One region of the Alkaliphilus metalliredigens QYMF genome, then DNA from elsewhere that is predicted to be linked to it. Evidence: a T-box and tRNA genes for the amino acid it is inferred to sense, from the RefSeq annotation. Region 1 holds a T-box; the other regions hold tRNA genes.
What was found. The T-box of region 1 lies ahead of argS (arginine--tRNA ligase). A T-box ahead of a tRNA ligase gene usually reads a tRNA of that ligase, here a tRNA-Arg.
Positions count from the first base shown of each region.

Region 1 (10,340 bases):
TCATAAATCACCTTCACTTCATCAACAAAGGCCTTTCCTTCATAATAACCCTCAAATGCCTTTAATGTACAGCTGTGTTCTTCTCTTTTTTGAATATAATAGGGTCCTGCTCCCACAACTTGTTCTCCATCAACATCCACGATGCTAGAAGCTGTTTGTCCAAGGTTCAAGATAAAAGAGTGGTAGGGCTTTTCTAGTGTAATTGATAAACGATAGTCATCCATTATTTTAATTCCTATGGCTTCGTTACGTTCCCCTCCCATGAGTTCCTTAGCCCCAACAATCATCTCAAACAGCCATGCGTTAGGGGAATAGGTTTTGGGATTGAGTATTCTTTCTATGGAGCTCTTAAAGTGTCTGGCCTTTAACTCTTTCCCATTATGAAAGCGCACCCCTTGTTTTAATAAAAAGCTCCAAGTCACCCCATCGTTTTCTAAATGCCAAGACTTTGCGGCTGAGGGCACGATATCCGTATCTTCGCCAAACTTGACCAGCCCAATATGCATATTGGCCAGTACATTGATGGAGGCTAGATCAATGGCCATAGCCGGATCAAAATCCTTTGGTTTTCCTATGTTTAAGAAGTTTAGCTTTGTGGCTTCAGCCTCTATCCCCTTGGTGAAATTAGCAATGGTCTCAATCCCTCTTTGGGAAATCTCATTCAACTGTTGCGTTAAACTTTTTAGATATCTTACTGATGACTTCTGATATTGTGTATCCATTGTGGCGGTTTCAGTTAAGTTCAAAACCCGATGAGCCGCCTTTTCCATATCATCTATTGTTTGGATTAAAAATTCAATGTTATCTGCCTGCTTATGTGATGCCTCATTAATTTCCGATGTCACTGTATGGGAAACATCCACAGCAGAAACAATTTCTTCAATGGTTTTTTCTGTTTCCTTAGCAATGTCGACCCCTTGGACAACAACATGTGAACTGGCCTTCATGGCATTGATAGATTCCATGGTTTTTCCTTGTATTTCCAGTATAATCGTACTGATTTCTTCTGATGAGCTGGCACTTTTTTCTGCTAGCTTTTTTACTTCCCCTGCCACAACAGCAAAACCTCTTCCATGCTCTCCAGCTCTAGCTGCTTCGATGGCTGCATTCAATGCTAATAGGTTGGTTTGTTTTGCTATTTCCTTTATTGTACCCACAATATTTTCAATTTTCTTGGATCGACTCTCCAGCTCTATGACGACGTTTTGCACATTGTCCACGGAGTCTTTTATGGTATGCATACATTCTATGGTGCTATCTACAGCTTTTTTCCCCTTCTGGGCAGTGGCTAATGCATTGGTGGATATTTCTCCCGCTTGGCTGGTACTCACTGCCACCTGTTGAGAAAAAGCTGCTGATTCATTTACAATTTCAATTGATTTCTCTAAGTAAAAAGACTGCTTTTCTGCTTCCTCAGCAATTTCTTTAATAATGTCAAGCATCTGGACCATTGTGTTTTCTACTTGTTCTACACCAGTACTCACGCGATCATTTGCCTGCTGTTGTCGTTCACTTTGACCCTTTATCTTTTTCATTGTCTCTTTTTTCTGAAGCTCTTCACGTTTTTCTTGCTTGTTTTCCCTTGGTTCCATTGTCTCTTGTGTTTGATTTTTGTTTTTAAAGAATATCATATACACCCTCCACTTAACATAGATTCTTAAAAATACCCTTGCGCTTCAGTTTCCTGAAGTTTCCCAAGTATCATAATTCTTCTTATCTGTATGAAAACCTTTAAATATTGACAAATGTTAACAAATAAAAAGGAAAACACAGCCTATTTCCTGTATTTTCCCTATATTTACTGTGATATTCTTCAAAGCCTACATCTTTTCTGGTGCTTTGATTCCGATCAGTGATAAACCAACACTTAAAACCTGTTTTACAGCTTGAACTACGGCTAATCTTGCCATTTTCAATTCTTCATCCTCTACTAGTATCGGATGATCGTGATAAAAGCGATTAAATGCTTGGGCGATATTCACAATATGTCGTGTGATGATTGATGGTTCATTTTTACGTTGTGCATCTACAATAACTTGTGGGAATTGTTCAATGGTTTTAATGACATTCATAGTCACATCATCTGTTAAATGTGCTGCGTTAATGTGATCTGTAATGGCAACCTCTGCTTTTCTTAATACGCTAGATGCACGGGCATGGGTATATTGTACATAGGGTCCCGTCTCTCCCTCAAAGCTAAAGGCAGTATCCCAGGAGAAGGAAATATCCTTGATTCGATTATTACTTAAATCATTAAAGACAATGGCTCCAATTCCAACATCCTTGGCCACTTGCTCTTTGTTTTCTACATTAGGATTCTTTTCTTCAATGATTTCGCTGATTCTTTCAACGGCACCATTAAGCACTTCTTCTAATAGTACAACGGATCCTTTTCTTGATTGAATTCTTCTTCCTTCATGGGTCACACGGCCAAAGGAAATGTGTTCGATGTCCTTGGCCCAGTCATATCCCATTAACTCAATGACTTTAAACCATTGGGCAAAATGAAGGTTTTGAGAATAATCCGTTACATAAAGACACTTTTCAAAGTTAAAGGTGTTTTTACGATAAATAGCCGCCGCAATATCACGTGTTGCATAGAGTGTGCTGCCATCCTTTTTCTGCACTAAGCATGGTGGCATGTTGTATTCTTCTAGGTCTACTATGTTTGCCCCTTGGCTTTCTTTTAGGAGGTTTTGTTTGTTTAATTCATCGATTACAACATCCATCTTATCATTATAGAAGCTTTCCCCACTATAATGATCAAAGTGAACATCAAGCAAGGCATAGATTTTCTTCAGCTCTTTGATGGTTTCAGAGCTAAACCATTTCCAAAGACTCAGTGCTTCTTCATCACCTTTTTCCATTTTTGTAAACCAGCCCCTGGCTTCATCTTCTAGGTCTGGATTCTTTTCTGCTTCATCGTGAAACTTCACATACAGAGCTAATAGGGTATTGATTGGTTCTTTTTCAATTTCAGCTTTGTCTCCCCAATTTTTATAGGCAACAATTACCTTTCCAAACTGAGTTCCCCAGTCTCCTAAATGATTGATCCCAATACAGTTGTATCCTAAGAAGTCATAAATACGATAAAGAGAATTTCCAATAACCGTGGAACGCAAGTGCCCCACATGAAAAGGCTTTGCTACATTTGGAGCAGAATAATCGATACAAATGTTTTTGCCTTCTCCTAAATTACGAGATCCATATTGATCTCCTTTGCTCAGCACCTCTTGGATAACAGCCTTTGCATATGTATTTCGGTTCACAAAAAAGTTCAAATACCCCCCGGTATTGTCCACTTTTTCAAAGTCATCGGTTAATTGAATCTTAGCCACTAACTCCTCTGCAATGACCTGTGGCGCTTTTCTAAACGTCTTTGCTAGCCTAAAACAGGGAAAAGCGAAGTCACCCATCTCTGAATTTGGTGGTACCTCTATCATTTCCAAAAGTTCACGTTGTCCTATACCCTCTATTTGCGTTCCCAGTAATTCACTTACTTTTTGTTTAAAATCACTCATATGAACCCTCCTTGTTATACTCTTATTTTTTTAATCTTTAATATCTACTTACCCCAACTTACTGATTGAATAAATCCATTCAAAAAACTCTCATCCCTATACTAATAGAGACGAGAGTCTATTCCCGTGTTACCACTCTGATTGACATAAATGCCCACTCTGACTCCCATTAACGGAGGAAACCGTCATACCCTACTCACATTTCAGGTAGAATCTCAGAGGTGCGCTTCAAAGTAAATTTGCGTCAGACTCCCACCATCTCTGACTCGCTGTACCAATGCTTTACTTCTACTTTCCTCATCTTCGATACCATGATACTATTGTTAAAAAATAATATACCATATATTTTGACATTAATCAATTATTTTATACATTTTTTGTAGAATCTGTCACATAAACATAGGTTAGGTCAGCACCTTAATCCCATGTTGCTTTAAAAGAGCCGTTGTGACCCCATCTCCCTTTATTAACTTACCTGTAAAGGAACCATCGTATACTTCACCAGCGCCACAGGAAGGACTATTGGATTTTAGCACCGCATGGGTTACACCCATAAACTTTGCCATCTTTAAGGATTCCTGTGCCCCTCTCACAAAAGCTTCTGTTACATCCTTACCGTCAATTGTCATAACCTTTGCATTGCCCTTTAGTACATCCTTGCCGTCTCCTCCGACAATTTCAGCAGGTGATCGAGGAGTGGAAAGTCCCCCCAGCTGTTCTGGACAAATGGGCAGGAGATCCTTCGGATCTAGTTCCTCTAACATTGATTTAACCAAACTATGTTTACCATCATAACGACAGTTAACACCAATTAGACAAGCACTCACCAAAATCATGCTCTTCACCTCATTTTATGAAGATTTTATTATTAGACATGTCCATTTGCTGAAACCAGTTCACTTCCTACTTTAGTTCAACAATGGTGACTCCCATGCCACCTTCACCATAGACGCCTTCTCGATGGGTTCTTACATGCTTATTCTTCTTTAACATCTGTTTAATTCCAGCCTTTAATACACCTGTTCCAACTCCATGAATAATGGTTACCTGGGTTAAGCCTACAATGTAGCTATCATCTAAATATTTATCAATTTCCAACATGGCTTCCTCTAGGTTTTTACCCCTCACATCGACTTCAGACTTGGTATCTCCTGTTTTAGATTTCATGATTTTCCCAGTTCCACTCTGTTGGATATCCTTTTCTGGACTGACTCTTTCAAGATTAGAAATATGCATATTCACCTTCATAATTCCAGCTTGTACCTGCACTTCACCTTTTGGGTCTACTTCATTTAATACATGTCCCACCTGGTTTAAGGATAAAATTCTGACAGCATCACCTGGTTTTAAATTCTTAGGTGGTTTTTTATTCTTTTTATTTAAGATCTGTTGGTGATGATCACTTAAGTCGTTCATTTTACCCGTAAGTTGATTTTTAGCATCTTCCATTTTCTTGTTCATTTCTTTTGCTTCTAGTTCAAACTTCATTTCTCTTAAGCCTTTTATAATATGTTCTGAATCCATTTTTGCTTCTTTTACAAGGCGGTAGGCTTCTTTTTTTGCATCCCTAAGAATTTGATCCCGTTGGGCTTCTAGTCTTTGCTTTCTATCTTCATATCCTTCTGCAAACTTCTCTGCTTCTAACCGTATTCTTTTTGCCTCTTGTCTTTCTATTTCACTTTCTCTTCTGTTTTTCTCAATGTTTTGAAGTAGGTCCTCAAAGTGAATCGTATCTTGTGATAAGAAGCGCTTTGCCCGCTGAACCAACCCATCTGGAAGCCCTAGCTTTTTAGATATTTCAAAGGCATTGGATTTGCCCGGTACACCAATTAACAAGCGATAGGTTGGACTCAAAGTAGCGACATCAAATTCCACCGAAGCATTTTCCACCCCTTCATTTGTCAAGGCATATTGCTTGAGTTCACTATAATGGGTTGTGGCCACTGTTGTCACATTCATTTCCCTTAAGTGATTTAAAATTGCCATTCCCAAGGCGGCACCCTCTGTTGGGTCTGTCCCTGCTCCTAGTTCATCAAAGAGGACCAATGAATTGGATGTCACTTCTTCTACAATGTTAACAATATTGGTCATATGGGATGAAAAGGTACTTAAACTCTGTTCGATGCTTTGCTCATCTCCAATATCAGCAAAAATTTGATCAAAGATGGCCAAACGAGTTCCATAATCCGCAGGAACATGTAATCCACTTTGGGCCATCATGCTCAATAACCCTAGTGTTTTGAGGGTGACGGTTTTCCCCCCTGTGTTAGGTCCCGTGATGACAAGGGTTTGAAATGTTTCTCCAATCCACAGATTAGTGGGCACCACTTCATCAGCATTTAATAGTGGATGTCTGCCATTTTTGATATGTACATTGCCTTCCACATTGAGTAGCGGTTCAACGCCCTTCATCTCCAATGACAATTTCCCCTTGGCAAAAACAAAATCAATGGCAGTCAATATGATTTGATTGTTTCTCATTTCTGTAGCATACTGTGCAATCATTTCAGCAATTTCCATTAAAATTCGTTCTATTTCTATGTGTTCTTTTATTTTAAGCTCTCTTAATTCATTGTTCAATTGGACCACTGCCATTGGTTCTACAAACAAGGTGGCGCCACTGGAGGATTGATCATGGATTAGACCTGGCACATTTCCTCGATGCTCTTGTTTCACTGGTACAACATATCGGTCCTGTCTCATGGTAATAATGGCGTCTTGTAGGTATTTTTGTGTGGTAGATGAATTGATAATACCATTGAGCTTATTTCGAACAGCATCATTTTTAGAGCTGATTTGTCTACGAATATTTTTTAATGTAGAACTTGCATGGTCTGAAATCTCTGTATCACTCACAATACATATCTCAATCCGATCTTCAATCGCTCTAAAGCTTTGCAGGCCCTGAATCAACCCTGAAACAATGGGATGTTTTGTTTGATCATCACCCTCTTTAAAGAACGACTTCAAGTTTCTGGCAGTCCGCAAAGTATCTTTAACTAACAGAAGTTCCTTAGGGTCTAAGTAGGACCCAATTTCTGTTTTTCTTAAGTATTGTTTAATGTCGTGGATGCCACCTAGGGGAATATTTCCTCTTTGAATCAAGATGCTTTGGGCCTCACTTGTTTCACTTTGCAACTGAGTAATCTCTCCAAAGCTTTGTATTGGTCTCAATTCTCGGGCTTTCTCCTTTGCCATAGCAGAGAGACACCGCTCCTCAAGTCTATCAATCATTTTTCCGTACTCTAAAACGCGTATGCTTTTCTCATTCATTTTTTTCACCTCGTATATTTCTAAGCTATTTCAGTCGCTTTCATTTTCATCTTTACTATTTTATCGTATAATTGGTTTATTCGCTAGCTTCAATTGAACCATTTTGTCTAGTTCTTCCTCTGTGATATCTCTGAAGCTCCTAAATGTATAGCCATCCTTCTTTAAAGTTTCAATTAATTTTGGCAGCATTTCAAGCATTTTTTCATTACGTGTCACATCGTGAAATAATACCACAACGAAGTCCTTTCCAGCTGCACCCTCCAGTACGTTTTTCAGCATCTGATCAGGATTATCATAGTCAGGTCCTGCATCTCCCGATGAAGCATTCCAATCTACATAGTAATATCCTTTTTCTTTAATGTCTTCTGTTAGTTTAGGCATAAATTGCTTGCCACCATAGTCAAAGGAACTATGGTTAGAGGAACCTCCTGGGAATCTAAAAATTGGTGGTGGCTCATACCCTAATGTTTCTTTTACCTTTTGTTCCGCCTTGTAAAAATCGTCATAGAATGTCTCAAAAGTACTATAAATTGAATAATCATGTGAATAGGAGTGTGGCAGTATACCATGTCCTTCTTCATAGGCTCTTATGGTATATTGTGGATACTTCTCTAATAATCGGCCAATGATAAAAAATGTAGCAGGAACATTCTCTTCTTTCAGTATGTCTAGCACCCTAGGGGTCAAAGGAGTCGGCCCATCATCAAATGTTAGAAAAACCTTTTTATGGCCATTATTAGGATAGACCGTCTTGACTTCATCGCTTTTTTGAGAGGTTTCCAACTCAATCTCCTCTACTGTTGAATCCATTTGTTCCTCATTTTCTGATTCAACATCAGATCCTGTGTCTTCTAAATCCAAACCCTCACTGTCAATAACTTCGTTTTGATTTTCTCCATCAACTGCCACGTCTTCCATCCCATCATTAACAGGAACATTTGGAAGAAATCCTTGTCCTAAGGTCACAAGAGATGGTAAAAACATAGACATCATAAAAATCATGATACCGAGCATTACAATTCCACCTATTTTTTTCATTTGTGTCGTTCTCCTCTCTAGTCATGGTTCATATAGGCATCGCAACAAAAATAATCGGTCAAAATATACCCTTATATTAACTGATTATTTTCTTGGAGATGTCTTGGGTTCTTACTCTCTATTATAAAGCATATTTCTAAAGAAGAATTAAAGATCTGTAAAAATATTTTAAAGAAACGATAAAAAAGTGACCAGAGATAAGCAACTCTATGATTTAATATTGCTTATCTCTACGTTTTTATTCCAAAACAAAGAGCATAATCAGTTGACTATGCTCCTCTATCTATTATATTGAGTTAAATAAAATCTAATGAAAGTTTCATTCTATCGATTATGAAATTATTTTTTTCTCTCAGATCTTTCTCTTATTGTCTTATTTAAGATTTTCTTTCTTAATCGAATACTCTTTGGTGTCATTTCGACTAATTCATCATCATTGATGAATTCCAAGGACTGTTCTAAAGAAAGTATTGTAGCAGGTGTAAGCTTCGTTGCATCATCAGTTCCTGATGATCTTACATTGGTTTGTTGCTTTTTCTTACAAACATTGACGACAACGTCTTCGAATCTTGCGCTTTCACCCACAACCATTCCTTCATAGACATCTGTTCCAGCTCCAATAAACAGTTTTCCCCGCTCTTGAGAACTATGAAGACCGTATGCTACTGCGGTTCCTGATTCAGAAGCAATTAGGGATCCTCTTGTTCTACTACGAATTTCCCCTTTATGCTTGTCATATCCATCAAACAAGTGATGGAATAAACCATAACCTTTTGTATCTGTCAAGAATTCAGAGCGATAACCAATCAAACCTCTAGCTGGTATACGGAATTCTAGCTTCATGACACCTGTACCTGTGGGTACCATATTGACCATTTCTGCTTTTCTTTGTCCAAGCTTTTCAATTACTGAACTCATGCTTTCTTCCGGTACCTCTACATAAAGACGTTCTATTGGTTCAAATAGACCCTCTTCAGTTCTTTTCGTAATCACCTCTGGACGAGAAACAGCAAATTCATATCCTTCTCTTCTCATGGTTTCAATCAGAATCGAGATGTGTAGCTCTCCTCTTCCTAAAATCTTGTGGGAATCAGCAGAAATCTCCTCTAGCTTCATGGCTACGTTAGACAGCATCTCTCTTTCTAGTCGTTCCTTTAGGTGTCTACTGGTGACGAAATCACCTTCACGCCCTGACAGCGGGCTGTCATTGACCATAAAGTTCATGGAAATGGTAGGTGCATCTACTTTAATTGTTTCTAAAGCCTCTACCTTTTCAGTTCCACACACAGTGTCTCCGATGTTGATCTTTTCAATTCCTGATATGGCCACGATTTCTCCAATGTGTGCCTGATCAGTTTCAACTCGATTTAATCCTTGATAGTGATATAGATTCGTTATCTTAACATTGATTTCCTTGCTGTCTGCGTCGACCAATACAGCCATTTGACCCTTTTTGATTGATCCTCTTTGAATTTTTCCAATTCCAACTCTTCCAATATATTTGTTATAATCTATATTAGATATCAGTAACTGAAGGCTATCATTTTCATCTCCTTCAGGACATGGAATATGTTCTAAAATGCCATCAAATAATGGTTTCATATTTGTGCTTTCATCTTCAACATATTTTTTTGCGATTCCATCCTTCGCTGAAGCGTAAAGCACTGGAAAGTTAATTTGATGCTCATCTGCACCTAATTCAATAAATAAGTCTAAGACCTCATCCACCACTTCATCCGGTCGGGCTTCTGGACGGTCAATTTTGTTAATGACAACCAAGGGCTTGACACCTTGCTTTAATGCTTTTTGTAAAACAAATCTTGTTTGTGGCATTGGTCCTTCAGAGGCATCTACCACTAATAATACACCGTCTACCATCTTCATAATCCGCTCAACTTCTCCACCAAAGTCTGCATGGCCCGGTGTATCAATAATATTGATTTTCACATTTTCGTAAGCAATGGCAGTGTTTTTTGATAGAATCGTAATCCCTCTCTCACGCTCTAGGTCATTAGAGTCCATCACTCTTTCTTCTACTACTTCATTGCTACGAAATGTACCACTTTGTCTTAGCATTTGATCTACTAATGTTGTTTTACCATGATCTACATGGGCAATAATTGCTATATTTCTAATGTCTGATCTTTTCATTTTTCTCAACTTCCTTTACTATATTCATTTTTTTCCCAGCCAATAGGTGGACAATAGTAAGATTTTAGCATAAAACATCAAATTACGCAATCTTTTTTTGATTAATTAATTGACTTATTTGTTTTTAGGAGTTATCATTTTATGTTATTCTATCTTATTTTGTCATAAAACCCACGATATTATTGATTAGAATTGCTTGCATTATTGGACAAAACTGTTTTTTTTTGTTATGCTTGCAATGAATACTTTATAAAGGAGCGTATTAATCATGGAGAATAAGAATGTTTTAGCAGTTGTTGGAGAAAAAAATATTACGAAACAAGATGTGGAAGCGCTAATGAAAACATTAGATCCTCA
Region 1 is NC_009633.1:1,814,811-1,825,150, reverse strand. Features, by position in the region: gene AMET_RS08475 (ABC transporter substrate-binding protein) at 1-1,631, opposite strand, end outside; gene argS (arginine--tRNA ligase) at 1,821-3,521, opposite strand; T-box leader at 3,625-3,834, opposite strand; gene AMET_RS08465 (DUF523 domain-containing protein) at 3,926-4,357, opposite strand; gene AMET_RS08460 (endonuclease MutS2) at 4,425-6,794, opposite strand; gene AMET_RS24260 (polysaccharide deacetylase family protein) at 6,855-7,832, opposite strand; gene typA (translational GTPase TypA) at 8,172-9,983, opposite strand; gene AMET_RS08445 (peptidylprolyl isomerase) at 10,252-10,340, shown strand, end outside.

Region 2 (10,340 bases), 2.3 Mb from region 1:
AAGATAGCCTAATAGTTTGTGATTATTTTTATCCAATAAATCAATATCCCAGTATAAAAGCTTTTCGAAAAAATGGTATTCTTCAGATAATTGAAACTTCTTCTTTCTGATATTATCTTCATAGGCAAAAATCTCTAACACTCTATTAATATTAACAAGAGCCCTCCCAGTATTACCGACTCTTACAGATAGATAAAATCGATTTCCTTTATATCGTATATGAATTTTATTTGATATTAGAACATCTTTGCGTCTTTTCACTAAATAATATAGAAATATACCAGTGAAAGTGGAATTTATGATTACACCAGAAAATCCTTGGAGTACAGTTAAAAATTTGCCCTGACCGTCGATAGGAATAAAATCTCCATAGCCTATTGTTAAATATGTAATTCCACTAAAATATAGAATGTCTGAGAATAGAACCTCATGATTAACCGCCCTTTCTTGATTTGCTAAACTTGAATCAATTATGGAATCATACAGATTATACAAATAGGCAAAAGAAATTATGTTGATACTTACTGTAACTATATAAATAACTAATAAAGTAAGTATTCTTTTAGGCTTACTCATCAACTCTTCCTCTCTGTGTATTATAATTTACTTATTAATGAAATACAGCATGTACTTTTCCTGGTCTATAAATGAAATAGGTTAATTGTATTTATTAGTATTGACACATAAGGTGAATTTTTATAGGGTTGACAGAATCTAATATAAGAAAAAAATTAGGAATACATGTTTTGTGAAAGAGAACAATTATATCATGAGGAGAGAGCTTGATTGTATACTTGAGATTTTAGTTTATAATAATTGAGAAGTTTAGTTAAATATTACCACATGATAGGTAGTTGACGGATAAACATATATATGGTATATTGATTAAGCTGTCAATGACAGTACAAGTTTTACATGAGTATCAAATAAAAAAATAAAAACCTATTGACATATGTCATCAAAAATGATATATTGATTAAGTCGCCAAAACGCGACGGGTTATACCAAGCAAGTTAGAAATCAGGTCTTTGAAAACTAAACAGTATAGATGTAAGCCAGCATATAAGTAGATTACCAAAATCTAAGATTTTGTGTAAGTCACTTACTCGGCGTAAGCCGAGATACCATTTTAGTTAACTAGAATGGAACAAGAAATACCCAGAAATTTATATATAAGAGTTTGATCCTGGCTCAGGATGAACGCTGGCGGCGTGCCTAACACATGCAAGTCGAGCGGGTTAATCTGACGGAAGCCTTCGGGTGGAAGAAAGTGAAACTAGCGGCGGACGGGTGAGTAACGCGTGGGCAACCTACCTTGTACAGGGGGACAACAACGGGAAACCGTTGCTAATACCCCATAAAACCCTAGAGGGGCATCCCTTAAGGGTCAAAGAATTTCGGTACAAGATGGGCCCGCGTCTGATTAGCTAGTTGGTGAGGTAATGGCTCACCAAGGCGACGATCAGTAGCCGACCTGAGAGGGTGATCGGCCACACTGGAACTGAGACACGGTCCAGACTCCTACGGGAGGCAGCAGTGGGGAATATTGCACAATGGGCGAAAGCCTGATGCAGCAACGCCGCGTGAGCGATGAAGGCCTTCGGGTCGTAAAGCTCTGTCCTAGGGGAAGAATATTGACGGTACCCTAGGAGGAAGCCCCGGCTAACTACGTGCCAGCAGCCGCGGTAATACGTAGGGGGCAAGCGTTATCCGGAATCACTGGGCGTAAAGGGTGCGTAGGCGGTCTTGCAAGTCAGAGGTGAAAGGCTACGGCTCAACCGTAGTAAGCCTTTGAAACTGCAAGACTTGAGTATGGGAGAGGAAAGTGGAATTCCTAGTGTAGCGGTGAAATGCGTAGATATTAGGAGGAACACCAGTGGCGAAGGCGACTTTCTGGACCATTACTGACGCTGAGGCACGAAAGCGTGGGGAGCAAACAGGATTAGATACCCTGGTAGTCCACGCCGTAAACGATGAGTGCTAGGTGTTGGGGGTCGAACCTCAGTGCCGCAGCTAACGCATTAAGCACTCCGCCTGGGGAGTACGCTCGCAAGAGTGAAACTCAAAGGAATTGACGGGGACCCGCACAAGCAGCGGAGCATGTGGTTTAATTCGAAGCAACGCGAAGAACCTTACCTGGACTTGACATCCCTCGGACCACTCCTTAACCGGAGTCTTCCCTTCGGGGACTGAGGTGACAGGTGGTGCATGGTTGTCGTCAGCTCGTGTCGTGAGATGTTGGGTTAAGTCCCGCAACGAGCGCAACCCTTGTCTTTAGTTGCCAGCAGTTCGGCTGGGCACTCTAGAGAGACTGCCGGGGATAACTCGGAGGAAGGTGGGGATGACGTCAAATCATCATGCCCCTTATGTTCAGGGCTACACACGTGCTACAATGGCCGATACAACGGGCAGCGAAGGAGTAATCCGGAGCAAATCCTATAAAGTCGGTCCCAGTTCGGATTGTGGGCTGAAACTCGCCCACATGAAGCTGGAGTTGCTAGTAATCGCGAATCAGAATGTCGCGGTGAATGCGTTCCCGGGTCTTGTACACACCGCCCGTCACACCACGGGAGTCGGAAGCACCCGAAGTCAGCTATCTAACCGTAAGGAGGAAGCTGCCGAAGGTGAAGTCGATGACTGGGGTGAAGTCGTAACAAGGTAGCCGTATCGGAAGGTGCGGCTGGATCACCTCCTTTCTAAGGAGCAAAGGCGCATCTATACTGTTTGGTTTTGAGAGACCTAATCTCTCTAATAAAGTTAGACAAACGAAATCAACATTTCGGTTGTCTGCTTATGTTCTTTGAAAACTACACAATGTTATGATGAAGCAATAAATGCGAAATCAATAAACTATCAATTAAACCTTTTCTTTGATTTGTTCAAGGAAATATAAGGTGCGATTGTTAGCTGAGCGATTGACTCTAAATCTATGATTTGGGTCATGAGCGTAAAGGTCAAGTTATTAAGAGCAAAGGGCGGATGCCTTGGCACTAGGAGTCGATGAAGGACGTGGTAAGCTGCGATAAGCCTCGGGAAGCCGCAAGCAGGCATTGATCCGGGGATTTCCGAATGGGGAAACCCACTTGGGTTCATATCCAAGTATCTATTACTCAATTCATAGGTAATAGAAGACAGACCGGGGGAACTGAAACATCTAAGTACCCCGAGGAAGAGAAAGAAAATTCGATTCCCTCAGTAGCGGCGAGCGAAAGGGGAAGAGCCCAAACCGATGGGGTTTACTTCATCGGGGTTGTGGACACGGTCGTTAAGAAGAAGGTATTGTAGTAGAAGAGGGTTGGAAAGCCCCACCGGAGAAGGTAATAGTCCTGTATATCAAACAAGAAGATCTTTGACTGTGATCCAGAGTACCACGGGACACGTGAAACCCTGTGGGAAGCAGGGGGGACCACCCCCCAAGGCTAAATACTACCTAGTGACCGATAGCGCATAGTACCGTGAGGGAAAGGTGAAAAGAACCCCGGAAGGGGAGTGAAATAGAACCTGAAACCCTTTGCTTACAAGCTGTGGGAGCACTTTATATGTGTGACCGCGTACTTTTTGTAGAACGGGCCAACGAGTTATGGTATGGAGCAAGGTTAAGCACTTAAGGTGCGAAGCCGTAGGGAAACCGAGTCTTAATCGGGCGACTTAGTTTCATGCCATAGACCCGAAACCGAGCGACCTACCCATGGACAGGATGAAGCGGAAGTAAAATTTCGTGGAGGTCCGAACCGATTGACGTTGAAAAGTCACCGGATGATCTGTGGGTAGCGGTGAAATTCCAATCGAGCTCGGAGATAGCTGGTTCTCGCCGAAATAGCTTTAGGGCTAGCCTCAAGATTAGAGACACGGAGGTAGAGCACTGAATGGTCAAGGGGCCTTCACCGGTTACCGAAACCTATCAAACTCCGAATGCCGTCGTCTTATACTTGGGAGTCAGACTGCGAGTGATAAGATCCGTAGTCAAGAGGGAAAGAGCCCAGACCATCAGCTAAGGTCCCAAAGTATACGTTAAGTGGAAAAGGATGTGGAGTTGCACAGACAACCAGGATGTTGGCTTAGAAGCAGCCACTCATTTAAAGAGTGCGTAATAGCTCACTGGTCGAGTGATTCTGCGCCGAAAATGTCCGGGGCTCAAACGTATCACCGAAGCTATGGATCCGAAAGGATGGTAGGCGAGCGTTCTGTAAGGGTAGAAGCTGTACCGTAAGGAGCAGTGGACTTTACAGAAGAGAGAATGTTGGCATGAGTAACGAGAGGCAAGTGAGAATCTTGCCCGTCGAAAACCCAAGGTTTCCTGAGGAAGGTTCGTCCGCTCAGGGTTAGTCGGGACCTAAGCCGAGGCCGAAAGGCGTAGGCGATGGACAACAGGTTGAGATTCCTGTACCACTTTTAGTCGTTTGAGAAATGGGGGGACACAGTAGGATAAACCATGCGCACCGTTGGTTGTGTGCGTCTAAGCAAGTAGGGAGTTAGGATAGGCAAATCCGTTCTAACATATTCTGAGATGTGATGGGGAGCGAAATATAAGTAGCGAACTGGTTGATTCCACACTGTCGAGAAAAGCCTCTATCGAGACTATAAAGTGCCCGTACCGCAAACCGACACAGGTGGGTGAGGAGAGAATCCTAAGACGATCGGGAGAACTATTGTTAAGGAACTCGGCAAAATGACCCCGTAACTTCGGGAGAAGGGGTGCCGGATTTGGTGAAGGATTTACTCCATAAGCCTTATCCGGCCGCAGAGAATAGGCCCAAGCGACTGTTTACCAAAAACATAGGTCTCTGCTAAGTCGAAAGACGAAGTATAGGGGCTGACGCCTGCCCGGTGCTGGAAGGTTAAGGGGACGTGTTAGCGCAAGCGAAGCACTGAACTTAAGCCCCAGTAAACGGCGGCCGTAACTATAACGGTCCTAAGGTAGCGAAATTCCTTGTCGGGTAAGTTCCGACCCGCACGAAAGGCGTAACGATTTGGGCACTGTCTCAACAATAGACCCGGTGAAATTGTAATACCAGTGAAGATGCTGGTTACCCGCGACAGGACGGAAAGACCCCGTGGAGCTTTACTGTAGCCTGACATTGGATTTTGGTACTATATGTACAGGATAGGTGGGAGACTTTGAAACTAGGACGCCAGTCTTGGTGGAGTCGACCTTGGGATACCACTCTTGTAGTACTGAAATTCTAACCATAGACCGTGAAACCGGTCTTGGGACACTGTCAGGTGGGCAGTTTGACTGGGGCGGTCGCCTCCCAAAAAGTAACGGAGGCGCCCAAAGGTTCCCTCAGCACGGTCGGAAATCGTGCGTAGAGTGCAAAGGCAAAAGGGAGCTTGATTGCGAGACATACAGGTCGAGCAAGGACGAAAGTCGGGCTTAGTGATCCGGTGGTTCCGAGTGGAAGGGCCATCGCTCAACGGATAAAAGCTACCCCGGGGATAACAGGCTTATCTCCCCCAAGAGTCCACATCGACGGGGAGGTTTGGCACCTCGATGTCGGCTCATCACATCCTGGGGCTGTAGTAGGTCCCAAGGGTTGGGCTGTTCGCCCATTAAAGTGGTACGCGAGCTGGGTTCAGAACGTCGTGAGACAGTTCGGTCCCTATCCGTCGCGGGCGCAGGAAATTTGAGAGGAGCTGTCCTTAGTACGAGAGGACCGGGATGGACATACCTCTGGTGTACCAGTTGTTCTGCCAAGAGCATCGCTGGGTAGCTACGTATGGAAGGGATAAGTGCTGAAGGCATCTAAGCACGAAGCCCCCCTCAAGATAAGATTTCCCATCTCGAAAGAGAGTAAGACCCCAGGAAGACTACCTGGTTGATAGGTTGGAGGTGTAAGTGCAGTAATGTACTCAGCTGACCAATACTAATAGGTCGAGGACTTGACCAAAAGAAATATCCATAACATTGTGTAGTTTTGAGAGTGCATATCTCTCATTTAATTTGAGCACTTGAAATTTTAAAGTGATACTTTAAAATTGAGTGCGATATGAAGCGCTGCGATAGCAGTAGCGTAATTTCGTGACTATAGCGAAGGGGTCACACCTGTTCCCATCCCGAACACAGAAGTTAAGCCCTTCAGCGCTGATGGTACTTGGCGGGCAGCTGCCTGGGAGAGTAGGTCGTCGCGATATGAAAAAAATCAACAAAGTTGAGAACTACAATTTTACCTAATTTTAAATTGGGTAAAATTGTAGACTAACGCGGGGTGGAGCAACTGGTAGCTCGTCGGGCTCATAACCCGAAGGTCGTAGGTTCGAATCCTGCCCCCGCAACCATTACATGGCCCCTTGGTCAAGCGGTCAAGACACCGCCCTTTCACGGCGGTAACAGGGGTTCGATTCCCCTAGGGGTCACCATTTTAATTCCCAGGGCGCATAGCTCAGCTGGGAGAGCACCTGCCTTACAAGCAGGGGGTCACAGGTTCGAGCCCTGTTGCGCCCACCATTTATAACCTGACTCGATTTACGTTTGTAGTAAATCGGTAGTAGGTTAAACGCAACATTCGCACCAAATTTGCACGACCAAAAGGGAGTGAACAAATTTGTGATGCGAGACTGCGAAAATAACGCGGCCTGGTAGTTCAGTTGGTTAGAATGCCAGCCTGTCACGCTGGAGGTCGAGGGTTCGAGTCCCTTCCAGGTCGCCATTTAAAATAATAAGCTGGTGTAGCTCAATTGGCAGAGCAGCTGATTTGTAATCAGCAGGTCGCGGGTTCGAATCCCATCACCAGCTCCATAGTATATGCGGGTGTAGTTTAGTGGTAGAACTTCAGCCTTCCAAGCTGATCGCGAGGGTTCGATTCCCTCTACCCGCTCCAAATAAAATGTGCTCATAGCTCAGCTGGATAGAGCAACGGCCTTCTAAGCCGTAGGTCCGGGGTTCGAATCCCTGTGGGCACGCCACTTTCTTGGGATATAGCCAAGTCGGTAAGGCAACGGACTTTGACTCCGTCATCCGCAGGTTCGAGTCCTGCTATCCCAGCCATTTTGACCCATTAGCTCAGTCGGTAGAGCACCTGACTTTTAATCAGGGTGTCCCGCGTTCGAGTCGCGGATGGGTCACCATCAATTAAGGAGAGGTGTCCGAGCGGTTTAAGGAGCTAGTCTTGAAAACTAGTGATTCTGAAAGGGACCGTGGGTTCGAATCCCACCCTCTCCGCCATTAAAACAAAATATGGAGAAGTACTCAAGTAGGCTCAAGAGGACGGTTTGCTAAACCGTTAGGTCGTGTATGCGGCGCGCGGGTTCGAATCCCGCCTTCTCCGCCATTTTTTTAACCGGGTGTAGCGCAGTTTGGTAGCGCACATGGTTTGGGACCATGGGGTCGGGAGTTCGAATCTCTTCACCCGGACCAAATGAAAAAAATTGGGGCCTTTAGCTCAGTTGGTTAGAGCGTCCGGCTCATAACCGGCAGGTCCGGGGTTCGAATCCCTGAAGGCCCACCATATATATAATAAATAGAAGTACAGGGGTGTAGTTCAGTTGGTAGAACAGTGGTCTCCAAAACCACGTGTCGTGGGTTCAAATCCTGTCACCCCTGCCAATTCAACCGGGTGTAGCGCAGTTTGGTAGCGCACATGGTTTGGGACCATGGGGTCGGGAGTTCGAATCTCTTCACCCGGACCACAAGAGGGCTCATAGCTCAGCTGGTTAGAGCGCACGCCTGATAAGCGTGAGGTCGGTGGTTCGAGTCCACTTGAGCCCACCAATTAAATAAGCCCAGATAGCTCAGTCGGTAGAGCAGGGGACTGAAAATCCCCGTGTCGGTGGTTCGATTCCGCCTCTGGGCACCATCAAGTCTTTAGGTTTAATGAAATTCAGCGAAGCTGAGTACCACATCAAACTAAAGATTTGGAAAAATATAGCAAAACGCGGGGTGGAGCAACTGGTAGCTCGTCGGGCTCATAACCCGAAGGTTGTAGGTTCAAATCCTGCCTCCGCAACCAAAAAATTACGTTGTTGCTATCGCAACACTTCATGTTGCACTTAATTTTAAGCACTACTTAAAATTTCAAGTGCTCAAATATCTGGCGGCATAGCTCAGCTGGCTAGAGCGTTCGGTTCATACCCGAAAGGTCACAGGTTCGACTCCTGTTGCCGCTACCATTTACAAAACGCGGCCTGGTAGTTCAGTTGGTTAGAATGCCAGCCTGTCACGCTGGAGGTCGAGGGTTCGAGTCCCTTCCAGGTCGCCATTTAAAATAATAAGCTGGTGTAGCTCAATTGGCAGAGCAGCTGATTTGTAATCAGCAGGTCGCGGGTTCGAATCCCATCACCAGCTCCATAGTATATGCGGGTGTAGTTTAGTGGTAGAACTTCAGCCTTCCAAGCTGATCGCGAGGGTTCGATTCCCTCTACCCGCTCCATTTGAATTCCATATCCGTTTAAAATAAACGGTTTTTTTATGTCTAATTTTATTACAAGTTTCTTATGTAAATAGAAACAAAACAATAAAAAAGTATTGACATACCACAACAAAAATGATATATTGATTAAGTCGCCAAAACGCGACGGGTTATACCAAGCAAGTTAGAAATCAGGTCTTTGAAAACTAAACAGTATAGATGTAAGCCAGCATATAAGTAGATTACCAAAATCTAAGATTTTGTGTAAGTCACTTACTCGGCGTAAGCCGAGATACCATTTTAGTTAACTAGAATGGAACAAGAAATACCCAGAAATTTATATATAAGAGTTTGATCCTGGCTCAGGATGAACGCTGGCGGCGTGCCTAACACATGCAAGTCGAGCGGGTTAATCTGACGGAAGCCTTCGGGTGGAAGAAAGTGAAACTAGCGGCGGACGGGTGAGTAACGCGTGGGCAACCTACCTTGTACAGGGGGACAACAACGGGAAACCGTTGCTAATACCCCATAAAACCCTAGAGGGGCATCCCTTAAGGGTCAAAGAATTTCGGTACAAGATGGGCCCGCGTCTGATTAGCTAGTTGGTGAGGTAATGGCTCACCAAGGCGACGATCAGTAGCCGACCTGAGAGGGTGATCGGCCACACTGGAACTGAGACACGGTCCAGACTCCTACGGGAGGCAGCAGTGGGGAATATTGCACAATGGGCGAAAGCCTGATGCAGCAACGCCGCGTGAGCGATGAAGGCCTTCGGGTCGTAAAGCTCTGTCCTAGGGGAAGAATATTGACGGTACCCTAGGAGGAAGCCCCGGCTAACTACGTGCCAGCAGCCGCGGTAATACGTAGGGGGCAAGCGTTATCCGGAATCACTGGGCGTAAAGGGTGCGTAGGCGGTCTTGCAAGTCAGAGGTGAAAGGCTACGGCTCAACCGTAGTAAGCCTTTGAAACTGCAAGACTTGAGTATGGGAGAGGAAAGTGGAATTCCTAGTGTAGCGGTGAAATGCGTAGATATTAGGAGGAACACCAGTGGCGAAGGCGACTTTCTGGACCATTACTGACGCTGAGGCACGAAAGCGTGGGGAGCAAACAGGATTAGATACCCTGGTAGTCCACGCCGTAAACGATGAGTGCTAGGTGTTGGGGGTCGAACCTCAGTGCCGCAGCTAACGCATTAAGCACTCCGCCTGGGGAGTACGCTCGCAAGAGTGAAACTCAAAGGAATTGACGGGGACCCGCACAAGCAGCGGAGCATGTGGTTTAATTCGAAGCAACGCGAAGAACCTTACCTGGACTTGACATCCCTCGGACCACTCCTTAACCGGAGTCTTCCCTTCGGGGACTGAGGTGACAGGTGGTGCATGGTTGTCGTCAGCTCGTGTCGTGAGATGTTGGGTTAAGTCCCGCAACGAGCGCAACCCTTGTCTTTAGTTGCCAGCAGTTCGGCTGGGCACTCTAGAGAGACTGCCGGGGATAACTCGGAGGAAGGTGGGGATGACGTCAAATCATCATGCCCCTTATGTTCAGGGCTACACACGTGCTACAATGGCCGATACAACGGGCAGCGAAGGAGTAATCCGGAGCAAATCCTATAAAGTCGGTCCCAGTTCGGATTGTGGGCTGAAACTCGCCCACATGAAGCTGGAGTTGCTAGTAATCGCGAATCAGAATGTCGCGGTGAATGCGTTCCCGGGTCTTGTACACACCGCCCGTCACACCACGGGAGTCGGAAGCACCCGAAGTCAGCTATCTAACCGTAAGGAGGAAGCTGCCGAAGGTGAAGTCGATGACTGGGGTGAAGTCGTAACAAGGTAGCCGTATCGGAAGGTGCGGCTGGATCACCTCCTTTCTAAGGAGCAAAGGCGCATCTATACTGTTTGGTTTTGAGAGACCTAATCTCTCTAATGAAGTTAGACAAACGAAATCAACATTTCGGTTGTCTGCTTATGTTCTTTGAAAACTACACAATGTTATGTG
Region 2 is NC_009633.1:4,434,042-4,444,381, reverse strand. Features, by position in the region: gene AMET_RS21405 (potassium channel family protein) at 1-576, opposite strand, end outside; rRNA gene AMET_RS21400 (16S ribosomal RNA) at 1,169-2,696, shown strand; rRNA gene AMET_RS21395 (23S ribosomal RNA) at 2,953-5,888, shown strand; rRNA gene rrf (5S ribosomal RNA) at 6,016-6,132, shown strand; tRNA gene AMET_RS21385 (tRNA-Met) at 6,201-6,276, shown strand; tRNA gene AMET_RS21380 (tRNA-Glu) at 6,283-6,357, shown strand; tRNA gene AMET_RS21375 (tRNA-Val) at 6,370-6,445, shown strand; tRNA gene AMET_RS21370 (tRNA-Asp) at 6,571-6,647, shown strand; tRNA gene AMET_RS21365 (tRNA-Thr) at 6,661-6,736, shown strand; tRNA gene AMET_RS21360 (tRNA-Gly) at 6,745-6,818, shown strand; tRNA gene AMET_RS21355 (tRNA-Arg) at 6,827-6,903, shown strand; tRNA gene AMET_RS21350 (tRNA-Gln) at 6,910-6,985, shown strand; tRNA gene AMET_RS21345 (tRNA-Lys) at 6,990-7,065, shown strand; tRNA gene AMET_RS21340 (tRNA-Ser) at 7,074-7,162, shown strand; tRNA gene AMET_RS21335 (tRNA-Ser) at 7,177-7,268, shown strand; tRNA gene AMET_RS21330 (tRNA-Pro) at 7,278-7,354, shown strand; tRNA gene AMET_RS21325 (tRNA-Ile) at 7,369-7,445, shown strand; tRNA gene AMET_RS21320 (tRNA-Trp) at 7,468-7,543, shown strand; tRNA gene AMET_RS21315 (tRNA-Pro) at 7,550-7,626, shown strand; tRNA gene AMET_RS21310 (tRNA-Ile) at 7,632-7,708, shown strand; tRNA gene AMET_RS21305 (tRNA-Phe) at 7,718-7,793, shown strand; tRNA gene AMET_RS21300 (tRNA-Met) at 7,871-7,946, shown strand; tRNA gene AMET_RS21295 (tRNA-Met) at 8,030-8,106, shown strand; tRNA gene AMET_RS21290 (tRNA-Asp) at 8,119-8,195, shown strand; tRNA gene AMET_RS21285 (tRNA-Thr) at 8,209-8,284, shown strand; tRNA gene AMET_RS21280 (tRNA-Gly) at 8,293-8,366, shown strand; rRNA gene AMET_RS21275 (16S ribosomal RNA) at 8,685-10,212, shown strand.
Region 2: it encodes a tRNA-Arg, which carries the amino acid that the T-box ahead of argS (arginine--tRNA ligase) is inferred to sense. The anticodon was not compared.

Region 3 (10,340 bases), 2.3 Mb from region 1:
CCTTCGGGGACTGAGGTGACAGGTGGTGCATGGTTGTCGTCAGCTCGTGTCGTGAGATGTTGGGTTAAGTCCCGCAACGAGCGCAACCCTTGTCTTTAGTTGCCAGCAGTTCGGCTGGGCACTCTAGAGAGACTGCCGGGGATAACTCGGAGGAAGGTGGGGATGACGTCAAATCATCATGCCCCTTATGTTCAGGGCTACACACGTGCTACAATGGCCGATACAACGGGCAGCGAAGGAGTAATCCGGAGCAAATCCTATAAAGTCGGTCCCAGTTCGGATTGTGGGCTGAAACTCGCCCACATGAAGCTGGAGTTGCTAGTAATCGCGAATCAGAATGTCGCGGTGAATGCGTTCCCGGGTCTTGTACACACCGCCCGTCACACCACGGGAGTCGGAAGCACCCGAAGTCAGCTATCTAACCGTAAGGAGGAAGCTGCCGAAGGTGAAGTCGATGACTGGGGTGAAGTCGTAACAAGGTAGCCGTATCGGAAGGTGCGGCTGGATCACCTCCTTTCTAAGGAGCAAAGGCGCATCTATACTGTCTAGTTTTGAGAGACCTCTCTCACTAAGTATGACCACGATACCAGTTAAGAAACTGGAGGACGGTAATACTTTGAGCACTTGAAAGTCGAAAGACTTTAAGTGCGACGGAAGTCATTGCGATAGCAATAGACGACCTTTTGGTTTTGGGAGACCTAATCTCTCTAAAATACCACTATCTAGCTTTAGAGTTGGATAATGTGTAAAATCGTTCTTTGAAAACTACACAATGTTATGATGAAGCAATAAATGCGAAATCAATAAACTATCAATTTGAAGATTTTCTTGATTATTCAAGAAAACTCAACAGATTGTTAGCTGAGCGATTGACTCTAAATCTATGATTTGGGTCATGAGCGTAAAGGTCAAGTTATTAAGAGCAAAGGGCGGATGCCTTGGCACTAGGAGTCGATGAAGGACGTGGTAAGCTGCGATAAGCCTCGGGAAGCCGCAAGCAGGCATTGATCCGGGGATTTCCGAATGGGGAAACCCACTTGGGTTCATATCCAAGTATCTATTACTCAATTCATAGGTAATAGAAGACAGACCGGGGGAACTGAAACATCTAAGTACCCCGAGGAAGAGAAAGAAAATTCGATTCCCTCAGTAGCGGCGAGCGAAAGGGGAAGAGCCCAAACCGATGGGGTTTACTTCATCGGGGTTGTGGACACGGTCGTTAAGAAGAAGGTATTGTAGTAGAAGAGGGTTGGAAAGCCCCACCGGAGAAGGTAATAGTCCTGTATATCAAACAAGAAGATCTTTGACTGTGATCCAGAGTACCACGGGACACGTGAAACCCTGTGGGAAGCAGGGGGGACCACCCCCCAAGGCTAAATACTACCTAGTGACCGATAGCGCATAGTACCGTGAGGGAAAGGTGAAAAGAACCCCGGAAGGGGAGTGAAATAGAACCTGAAACCCTTTGCTTACAAGCTGTGGGAGCACTTTATATGTGTGACCGCGTACTTTTTGTAGAACGGGCCAACGAGTTATGGTATGGAGCAAGGTTAAGCACTTAAGGTGCGAAGCCGTAGGGAAACCGAGTCTTAATCGGGCGACTTAGTTTCATGCCATAGACCCGAAACCGAGCGACCTACCCATGGACAGGATGAAGCGGAAGTAAAATTTCGTGGAGGTCCGAACCGATTGACGTTGAAAAGTCACCGGATGATCTGTGGGTAGCGGTGAAATTCCAATCGAGCTCGGAGATAGCTGGTTCTCGCCGAAATAGCTTTAGGGCTAGCCTCAAGATTAGAGACACGGAGGTAGAGCACTGAATGGTCAAGGGGCCTTCACCGGTTACCGAAACCTATCAAACTCCGAATGCCGTCGTCTTATACTTGGGAGTCAGACTGCGAGTGATAAGATCCGTAGTCAAGAGGGAAAGAGCCCAGACCATCAGCTAAGGTCCCAAAGTATACGTTAAGTGGAAAAGGATGTGGAGTTGCACAGACAACCAGGATGTTGGCTTAGAAGCAGCCACTCATTTAAAGAGTGCGTAATAGCTCACTGGTCGAGTGATTCTGCGCCGAAAATGTCCGGGGCTCAAACGTATCACCGAAGCTATGGATCCGAAAGGATGGTAGGCGAGCGTTCTGTAAGGGTAGAAGCTGTACCGTAAGGAGCAGTGGACTTTACAGAAGAGAGAATGTTGGCATGAGTAACGAGAGGCAAGTGAGAATCTTGCCCGTCGAAAACCCAAGGTTTCCTGAGGAAGGTTCGTCCGCTCAGGGTTAGTCGGGACCTAAGCCGAGGCCGAAAGGCGTAGGCGATGGACAACAGGTTGAGATTCCTGTACCACTTTTAGTCGTTTGAGAAATGGGGGGACACAGTAGGATAAACCATGCGCACCGTTGGTTGTGTGCGTCTAAGCAAGTAGGGAGTTAGGATAGGCAAATCCGTTCTAACATATTCTGAGATGTGATGGGGAGCGAAATATAAGTAGCGAACTGGTTGATTCCACACTGTCGAGAAAAGCCTCTATCGAGACTATAAAGTGCCCGTACCGCAAACCGACACAGGTGGGTGAGGAGAGAATCCTAAGACGATCGGGAGAACTATTGTTAAGGAACTCGGCAAAATGACCCCGTAACTTCGGGAGAAGGGGTGCCGGATTTGGTGAAGGATTTACTCCATAAGCCTTATCCGGCCGCAGAGAATAGGCCCAAGCGACTGTTTACCAAAAACATAGGTCTCTGCTAAGTCGAAAGACGAAGTATAGGGGCTGACGCCTGCCCGGTGCTGGAAGGTTAAGGGGACGTGTTAGCGCAAGCGAAGCACTGAACTTAAGCCCCAGTAAACGGCGGCCGTAACTATAACGGTCCTAAGGTAGCGAAATTCCTTGTCGGGTAAGTTCCGACCCGCACGAAAGGCGTAACGATTTGGGCACTGTCTCAACAATAGACCCGGTGAAATTGTAATACCAGTGAAGATGCTGGTTACCCGCGACAGGACGGAAAGACCCCGTGGAGCTTTACTGTAGCCTGACATTGGATTTTGGTACTATATGTACAGGATAGGTGGGAGACTTTGAAACTAGGACGCCAGTCTTGGTGGAGTCGACCTTGGGATACCACTCTTGTAGTACTGAAATTCTAACCATAGACCGTGAAACCGGTCTTGGGACACTGTCAGGTGGGCAGTTTGACTGGGGCGGTCGCCTCCCAAAAAGTAACGGAGGCGCCCAAAGGTTCCCTCAGCACGGTCGGAAATCGTGCGTAGAGTGCAAAGGCAAAAGGGAGCTTGATTGCGAGACATACAGGTCGAGCAAGGACGAAAGTCGGGCTTAGTGATCCGGTGGTTCCGAGTGGAAGGGCCATCGCTCAACGGATAAAAGCTACCCCGGGGATAACAGGCTTATCTCCCCCAAGAGTCCACATCGACGGGGAGGTTTGGCACCTCGATGTCGGCTCATCACATCCTGGGGCTGTAGTAGGTCCCAAGGGTTGGGCTGTTCGCCCATTAAAGTGGTACGCGAGCTGGGTTCAGAACGTCGTGAGACAGTTCGGTCCCTATCCGTCGCGGGCGCAGGAAATTTGAGAGGAGCTGTCCTTAGTACGAGAGGACCGGGATGGACATACCTCTGGTGTACCAGTTGTTCTGCCAAGAGCATCGCTGGGTAGCTACGTATGGAAGGGATAAGTGCTGAAGGCATCTAAGCACGAAGCCCCCCTCAAGATAAGATTTCCCATCTCGAAAGAGAGTAAGACCCCAGGAAGACTACCTGGTTGATAGGTTGGAGGTGTAAGTGCAGTAATGTACTCAGCTGACCAATACTAATAGGTCGAGGACTTGACCAAAAGAAATATCCATAACATTGTGTAGTTTTGAGAGAATACTCTCAAAAGACGTCATCAATCTGTCCATTCCTTTAGGGTCATTCCGAAGGAAAGGAATAACCAGATTGCTGACTAAGTGACCAACACAAAAGTTGAAAAACTAACTTTTGGTTGTCTACTTAATATCGTGACTATAGCGAAGGGGTCACACCTGTTCCCATCCCGAACACAGAAGTTAAGCCCTTCAGCGCTGATGGTACTTGGCGGGCAGCTGCCTGGGAGAGTAGGTCGTCGCGATATTAAAGGCCCCTTGGTCAAGCGGTCAAGACACCGCCCTTTCACGGCGGTAACAGGGGTTCGATTCCCCTAGGGGTCACCATTTTAATTCCCAGGGCGCATAGCTCAGCTGGGAGAGCACCTGCCTTACAAGCAGGGGGTCACAGGTTCGAGCCCTGTTGCGCCCACCATATTATAATGAGAATCTTTGATTTTGAGTTAGTCAGTTGGCATTTTGAGATTTATTCCAATGGTTCTATTGAATATAAATAAATCATTGAACATAAAAAATTGAAAGAAAAGGTAATATCATTAATATATTATGCTGGTGTAGCTCAATTGGCAGAGCAGCTGATTTGTAATCAGCAGGTCGCGGGTTCGAATCCCATCACCAGCTCCATAGTATATGCGGGTGTAGTTTAGTGGTAGAACTTCAGCCTTCCAAGCTGATCGCGAGGGTTCGATTCCCTCTACCCGCTCCAAATAAAATGTGCTCATAGCTCAGCTGGATAGAGCAACGGCCTTCTAAGCCGTAGGTCCGGGGTTCGAATCCCTGTGGGCACGCCACTTTCTTGGGATATAGCCAAGTCGGTAAGGCAACGGACTTTGACTCCGTCATCCGCAGGTTCGAGTCCTGCTATCCCAGCCATTTTGACCCATTAGCTCAGTCGGTAGAGCACCTGACTTTTAATCAGGGTGTCCCGCGTTCGAGTCGCGGATGGGTCACCATTTAGGGCTCATAGCTCAGCTGGTTAGAGCGCACGCCTGATAAGCGTGAGGTCGGTGGTTCGAGTCCACTTGAGCCCACCAACTAAATAAGCCCAGATAGCTCAGTCGGTAGAGCAGGGGACTGAAAATCCCCGTGTCGGTGGTTCGATTCCGCCTCTGGGCACCACGAAAAAAGCAAGGGTTTAAATCCTTGCTTTTGTATTAGCTATAGATAAGATTGTTGGGTAACAATACAATCCGTATCTATATTGACAGTGGTACTAGAATGTGATATATTGTTTGAAGCTAACATTATTAATACGAAATAAAAACAAAATATGTGCAAAAGGTATTGACATTCATCATCGGAAGTGATATAGTGATTAAGTCGCCAAAACGCGACAGGTTATACCAAGCAAGTTAGAAATCAGGTCTTTGAAAACTAAACAGTATAGATGTAAGCCAGCATATTACAAGTAGATTGCCAAAGTCTTAGATTTTGCGCAAGATACAAACTCGACAAAGTCGAGAAGCCATTTTAGTTTTACTAAGATGGACCCAGAAATTTATATATAAGAGTTTGATCCTGGCTCAGGATGAACGCTGGCGGCGTGCCTAACACATGCAAGTCGAGCGGGTTAATCTGACGGAAGCCTTCGGGTGGAAGAAAGTGAAACTAGCGGCGGACGGGTGAGTAACGCGTGGGCAACCTACCTTGTACAGGGGGACAACAACGGGAAACCGTTGCTAATACCCCATAAAACCCTAGAGGGGCATCCCTTAAGGGTCAAAGAATTTCGGTACAAGATGGGCCCGCGTCTGATTAGCTAGTTGGTGAGGTAATGGCTCACCAAGGCGACGATCAGTAGCCGACCTGAGAGGGTGATCGGCCACACTGGAACTGAGACACGGTCCAGACTCCTACGGGAGGCAGCAGTGGGGAATATTGCACAATGGGCGAAAGCCTGATGCAGCAACGCCGCGTGAGCGATGAAGGCCTTCGGGTCGTAAAGCTCTGTCCTAGGGGAAGAATATTGACGGTACCCTAGGAGGAAGCCCCGGCTAACTACGTGCCAGCAGCCGCGGTAATACGTAGGGGGCAAGCGTTATCCGGAATCACTGGGCGTAAAGGGTGCGTAGGCGGTCTTGCAAGTCAGAGGTGAAAGGCTACGGCTCAACCGTAGTAAGCCTTTGAAACTGCAAGACTTGAGTATGGGAGAGGAAAGTGGAATTCCTAGTGTAGCGGTGAAATGCGTAGATATTAGGAGGAACACCAGTGGCGAAGGCGACTTTCTGGACCATTACTGACGCTGAGGCACGAAAGCGTGGGGAGCAAACAGGATTAGATACCCTGGTAGTCCACGCCGTAAACGATGAGTGCTAGGTGTTGGGGGTCGAACCTCAGTGCCGCAGCTAACGCATTAAGCACTCCGCCTGGGGAGTACGCTCGCAAGAGTGAAACTCAAAGGAATTGACGGGGACCCGCACAAGCAGCGGAGCATGTGGTTTAATTCGAAGCAACGCGAAGAACCTTACCTGGACTTGACATCCCTCGGACCACTCCTTAACCGGAGTCTTCCCTTCGGGGACTGAGGTGACAGGTGGTGCATGGTTGTCGTCAGCTCGTGTCGTGAGATGTTGGGTTAAGTCCCGCAACGAGCGCAACCCTTGTCTTTAGTTGCCAGCAGTTCGGCTGGGCACTCTAGAGAGACTGCCGGGGATAACTCGGAGGAAGGTGGGGATGACGTCAAATCATCATGCCCCTTATGTTCAGGGCTACACACGTGCTACAATGGCCGATACAACGGGCAGCGAAGGAGTAATCCGGAGCAAATCCTATAAAGTCGGTCCCAGTTCGGATTGTGGGCTGAAACTCGCCCACATGAAGCTGGAGTTGCTAGTAATCGCGAATCAGAATGTCGCGGTGAATGCGTTCCCGGGTCTTGTACACACCGCCCGTCACACCACGGGAGTCGGAAGCACCCGAAGTCAGCTATCTAACCGTAAGGAGGAAGCTGCCGAAGGTGAAGTCGATGACTGGGGTGAAGTCGTAACAAGGTAGCCGTATCGGAAGGTGCGGCTGGATCACCTCCTTTCTAAGGAGCAAAGGCGCATCTATACTGTCTAGTTTTGAGAGACCTAATCATCTCTCTAAAAGCACCAAGGGGGCGTAGCTCAGTTGGGAGAGCACCTGCCTTGCAAGCAGGGGGTCAGGAGTTCGACTCTCCTCGTCTCCACCATTTAAAAAAAGTTCTTTGAAAACTACACAATGTTATGATGAAGCATTAAATGCGAAATCAATAAACTATCAATCAAACCTTTTCTTTGATTTGTTCAAGGAAATATAAGGTGCGATTGTTAGCTGAGCGATTGACTCTAAATCTATGATTTGGGTCATGAGCGTAAAGGTCAAGTTATTAAGAGCAAAGGGCGGATGCCTTGGCACTAGGAGTCGATGAAGGACGTGGTAAGCTGCGATAAGCCTCGGGAAGCCGCAAGCAGGCATTGATCCGGGGATTTCCGAATGGGGAAACCCACTTGGGTTCATATCCAAGTATCTATTACTCAATTCATAGGTAATAGAAGACAGACCGGGGGAACTGAAACATCTAAGTACCCCGAGGAAGAGAAAGAAAATTCGATTCCCTCAGTAGCGGCGAGCGAAAGGGGAAGAGCCCAAACCGATGGGGTTTACTTCATCGGGGTTGTGGACACGGTCGTTAAGAAGAAGGTATTGTAGTAGAAGAGGGTTGGAAAGCCCCACCGGAGAAGGTAATAGTCCTGTATATCAAACAAGAAGATCTTTGACTGTGATCCAGAGTACCACGGGACACGTGAAACCCTGTGGGAAGCAGGGGGGACCACCCCCCAAGGCTAAATACTACCTAGTGACCGATAGCGCATAGTACCGTGAGGGAAAGGTGAAAAGAACCCCGGAAGGGGAGTGAAATAGAACCTGAAACCCTTTGCTTACAAGCTGTGGGAGCACTTTATATGTGTGACCGCGTACTTTTTGTAGAACGGGCCAACGAGTTATGGTATGGAGCAAGGTTAAGCACTTAAGGTGCGAAGCCGTAGGGAAACCGAGTCTTAATCGGGCGACTTAGTTTCATGCCATAGACCCGAAACCGAGCGACCTACCCATGGACAGGATGAAGCGGAAGTAAAATTTCGTGGAGGTCCGAACCGATTGACGTTGAAAAGTCACCGGATGATCTGTGGGTAGCGGTGAAATTCCAATCGAGCTCGGAGATAGCTGGTTCTCGCCGAAATAGCTTTAGGGCTAGCCTCAAGATTAGAGACACGGAGGTAGAGCACTGAATGGTCAAGGGGCCTTCACCGGTTACCGAAACCTATCAAACTCCGAATGCCGTCGTCTTATACTTGGGAGTCAGACTGCGAGTGATAAGATCCGTAGTCAAGAGGGAAAGAGCCCAGACCATCAGCTAAGGTCCCAAAGTATACGTTAAGTGGAAAAGGATGTGGAGTTGCACAGACAACCAGGATGTTGGCTTAGAAGCAGCCACTCATTTAAAGAGTGCGTAATAGCTCACTGGTCGAGTGATTCTGCGCCGAAAATGTCCGGGGCTCAAACGTATCACCGAAGCTATGGATCCGAAAGGATGGTAGGCGAGCGTTCTGTAAGGGTAGAAGCTGTACCGTAAGGAGCAGTGGACTTTACAGAAGAGAGAATGTTGGCATGAGTAACGAGAGGCAAGTGAGAATCTTGCCCGTCGAAAACCCAAGGTTTCCTGAGGAAGGTTCGTCCGCTCAGGGTTAGTCGGGACCTAAGCCGAGGCCGAAAGGCGTAGGCGATGGACAACAGGTTGAGATTCCTGTACCACTTTTAGTCGTTTGAGAAATGGGGGGACACAGTAGGATAAACCATGCGCACCGTTGGTTGTGTGCGTCTAAGCAAGTAGGGAGTTAGGATAGGCAAATCCGTTCTAACATATTCTGAGATGTGATGGGGAGCGAAATATAAGTAGCGAACTGGTTGATTCCACACTGTCGAGAAAAGCCTCTATCGAGACTATAAAGTGCCCGTACCGCAAACCGACACAGGTGGGTGAGGAGAGAATCCTAAGACGATCGGGAGAACTATTGTTAAGGAACTCGGCAAAATGACCCCGTAACTTCGGGAGAAGGGGTGCCGGATTTGGTGAAGGATTTACTCCATAAGCCTTATCCGGCCGCAGAGAATAGGCCCAAGCGACTGTTTACCAAAAACATAGGTCTCTGCTAAGTCGAAAGACGAAGTATAGGGGCTGACGCCTGCCCGGTGCTGGAAGGTTAAGGGGACGTGTTAGCGCAAGCGAAGCACTGAACTTAAGCCCCAGTAAACGGCGGCCGTAACTATAACGGTCCTAAGGTAGCGAAATTCCTTGTCGGGTAAGTTCCGACCCGCACGAAAGGCGTAACGATTTGGGCACTGTCTCAACAATAGACCCGGTGAAATTGTAATACCAGTGAAGATGCTGGTTACCCGCGACAGGACGGAAAGACCCCGTGGAGCTTTACTGTAGCCTGACATTGGATTTTGGTACTATATGTACAGGATAGGTGGGAGACTTTGAAACTAGGACGCCAGTCTTGGTGGAGTCGACCTTGGGATACCACTCTTGTAGTACTGAAATTCTAACCATAGACCGTGAAACCGGTCTTGGGACACTGTCAGGTGGGCAGTTTGACTGGGGCGGTCGCCTCCCAAAAAGTAACGGAGGCGCCCAAAGGTTCCCTCAGCACGGTCGGAAATCGTGCGTAGAGTGCAAAGGCAAAAGGGAGCTTGATTGCGAGACATACAGGTCGAGCAAGGACGAAAGTCGGGCTTAGTGATCCGGTGGTTCCGAGTGGAAGGGCCATCGCTCAACGGATAAAAGCTACCCCGGGGATAACAGGCTTATCTCCCCCAAGAGTCCACATCGACGGGGAGGTTTGGCACCTCGATGTCGGCTCATCACATCCTGGGGCTGTAGTAGGTCCCAAGGGTTGGGCTGTTCGCCCATTAAAGTGGTACGCGAGCTGGGTTCAGAACGTCGTGAGACAGTTCGGTCCCTATCCGTCGCGGGCGCAGGAAATTTGAGAGGAGCTGTCCTTAGTACGAGAGGACCGGGATGGACATACCTCTGGTGTACCAGTTGTTCTGCCAAGAGCATCGCTGGGTAGCTACGTATGGAAGGGATAAGTGCTGAAGGCATCTAAGCACGAAGCCCCCCTCAAGATAAGATTTCCCATCTCGAAAGAGAGTAAGACCCCAGGAAGACTACCTGGTTGATAGGTTGGAGGTGTAAGTGCAGTAATGTACTCAGCTGACCAATACTAATAGGTCGAGGACTTGACCAAAAGAAATATCCATAACATTGTGTAGTTTTGAGAGAACTTAAGCAGCTGCCTGAAATCTATGATTTCATGGCAGTCGCTTAGTTAGAAACTTACGATTTTCTAACCTTGAATTAACTTCAAAGTAAAAGAAAGTCGAAAGTTTATAACTTCCTCTAAAAATACTTACTGAAGGTAAGTTAATATCGTGACTAT
Region 3 is NC_009633.1:4,447,189-4,457,528, reverse strand. Features, by position in the region: rRNA gene AMET_RS21595 (16S ribosomal RNA) at 1-517, shown strand, start outside; rRNA gene AMET_RS21590 (23S ribosomal RNA) at 907-3,842, shown strand; rRNA gene rrf (5S ribosomal RNA) at 4,005-4,121, shown strand; tRNA gene AMET_RS21580 (tRNA-Glu) at 4,126-4,200, shown strand; tRNA gene AMET_RS21575 (tRNA-Val) at 4,213-4,288, shown strand; tRNA gene AMET_RS21570 (tRNA-Thr) at 4,422-4,497, shown strand; tRNA gene AMET_RS21565 (tRNA-Gly) at 4,506-4,579, shown strand; tRNA gene AMET_RS21560 (tRNA-Arg) at 4,588-4,664, shown strand; tRNA gene AMET_RS21555 (tRNA-Gln) at 4,671-4,746, shown strand; tRNA gene AMET_RS21550 (tRNA-Lys) at 4,751-4,826, shown strand; tRNA gene AMET_RS21545 (tRNA-Ile) at 4,831-4,907, shown strand; tRNA gene AMET_RS21540 (tRNA-Phe) at 4,917-4,992, shown strand; rRNA gene AMET_RS21535 (16S ribosomal RNA) at 5,374-6,901, shown strand; tRNA gene AMET_RS21530 (tRNA-Ala) at 6,970-7,045, shown strand; rRNA gene AMET_RS21525 (23S ribosomal RNA) at 7,213-10,148, shown strand; rRNA gene rrf (5S ribosomal RNA) at 10,329-10,340, shown strand, end outside.
Region 3: it encodes a tRNA-Arg, which carries the amino acid that the T-box ahead of argS (arginine--tRNA ligase) is inferred to sense. The anticodon was not compared.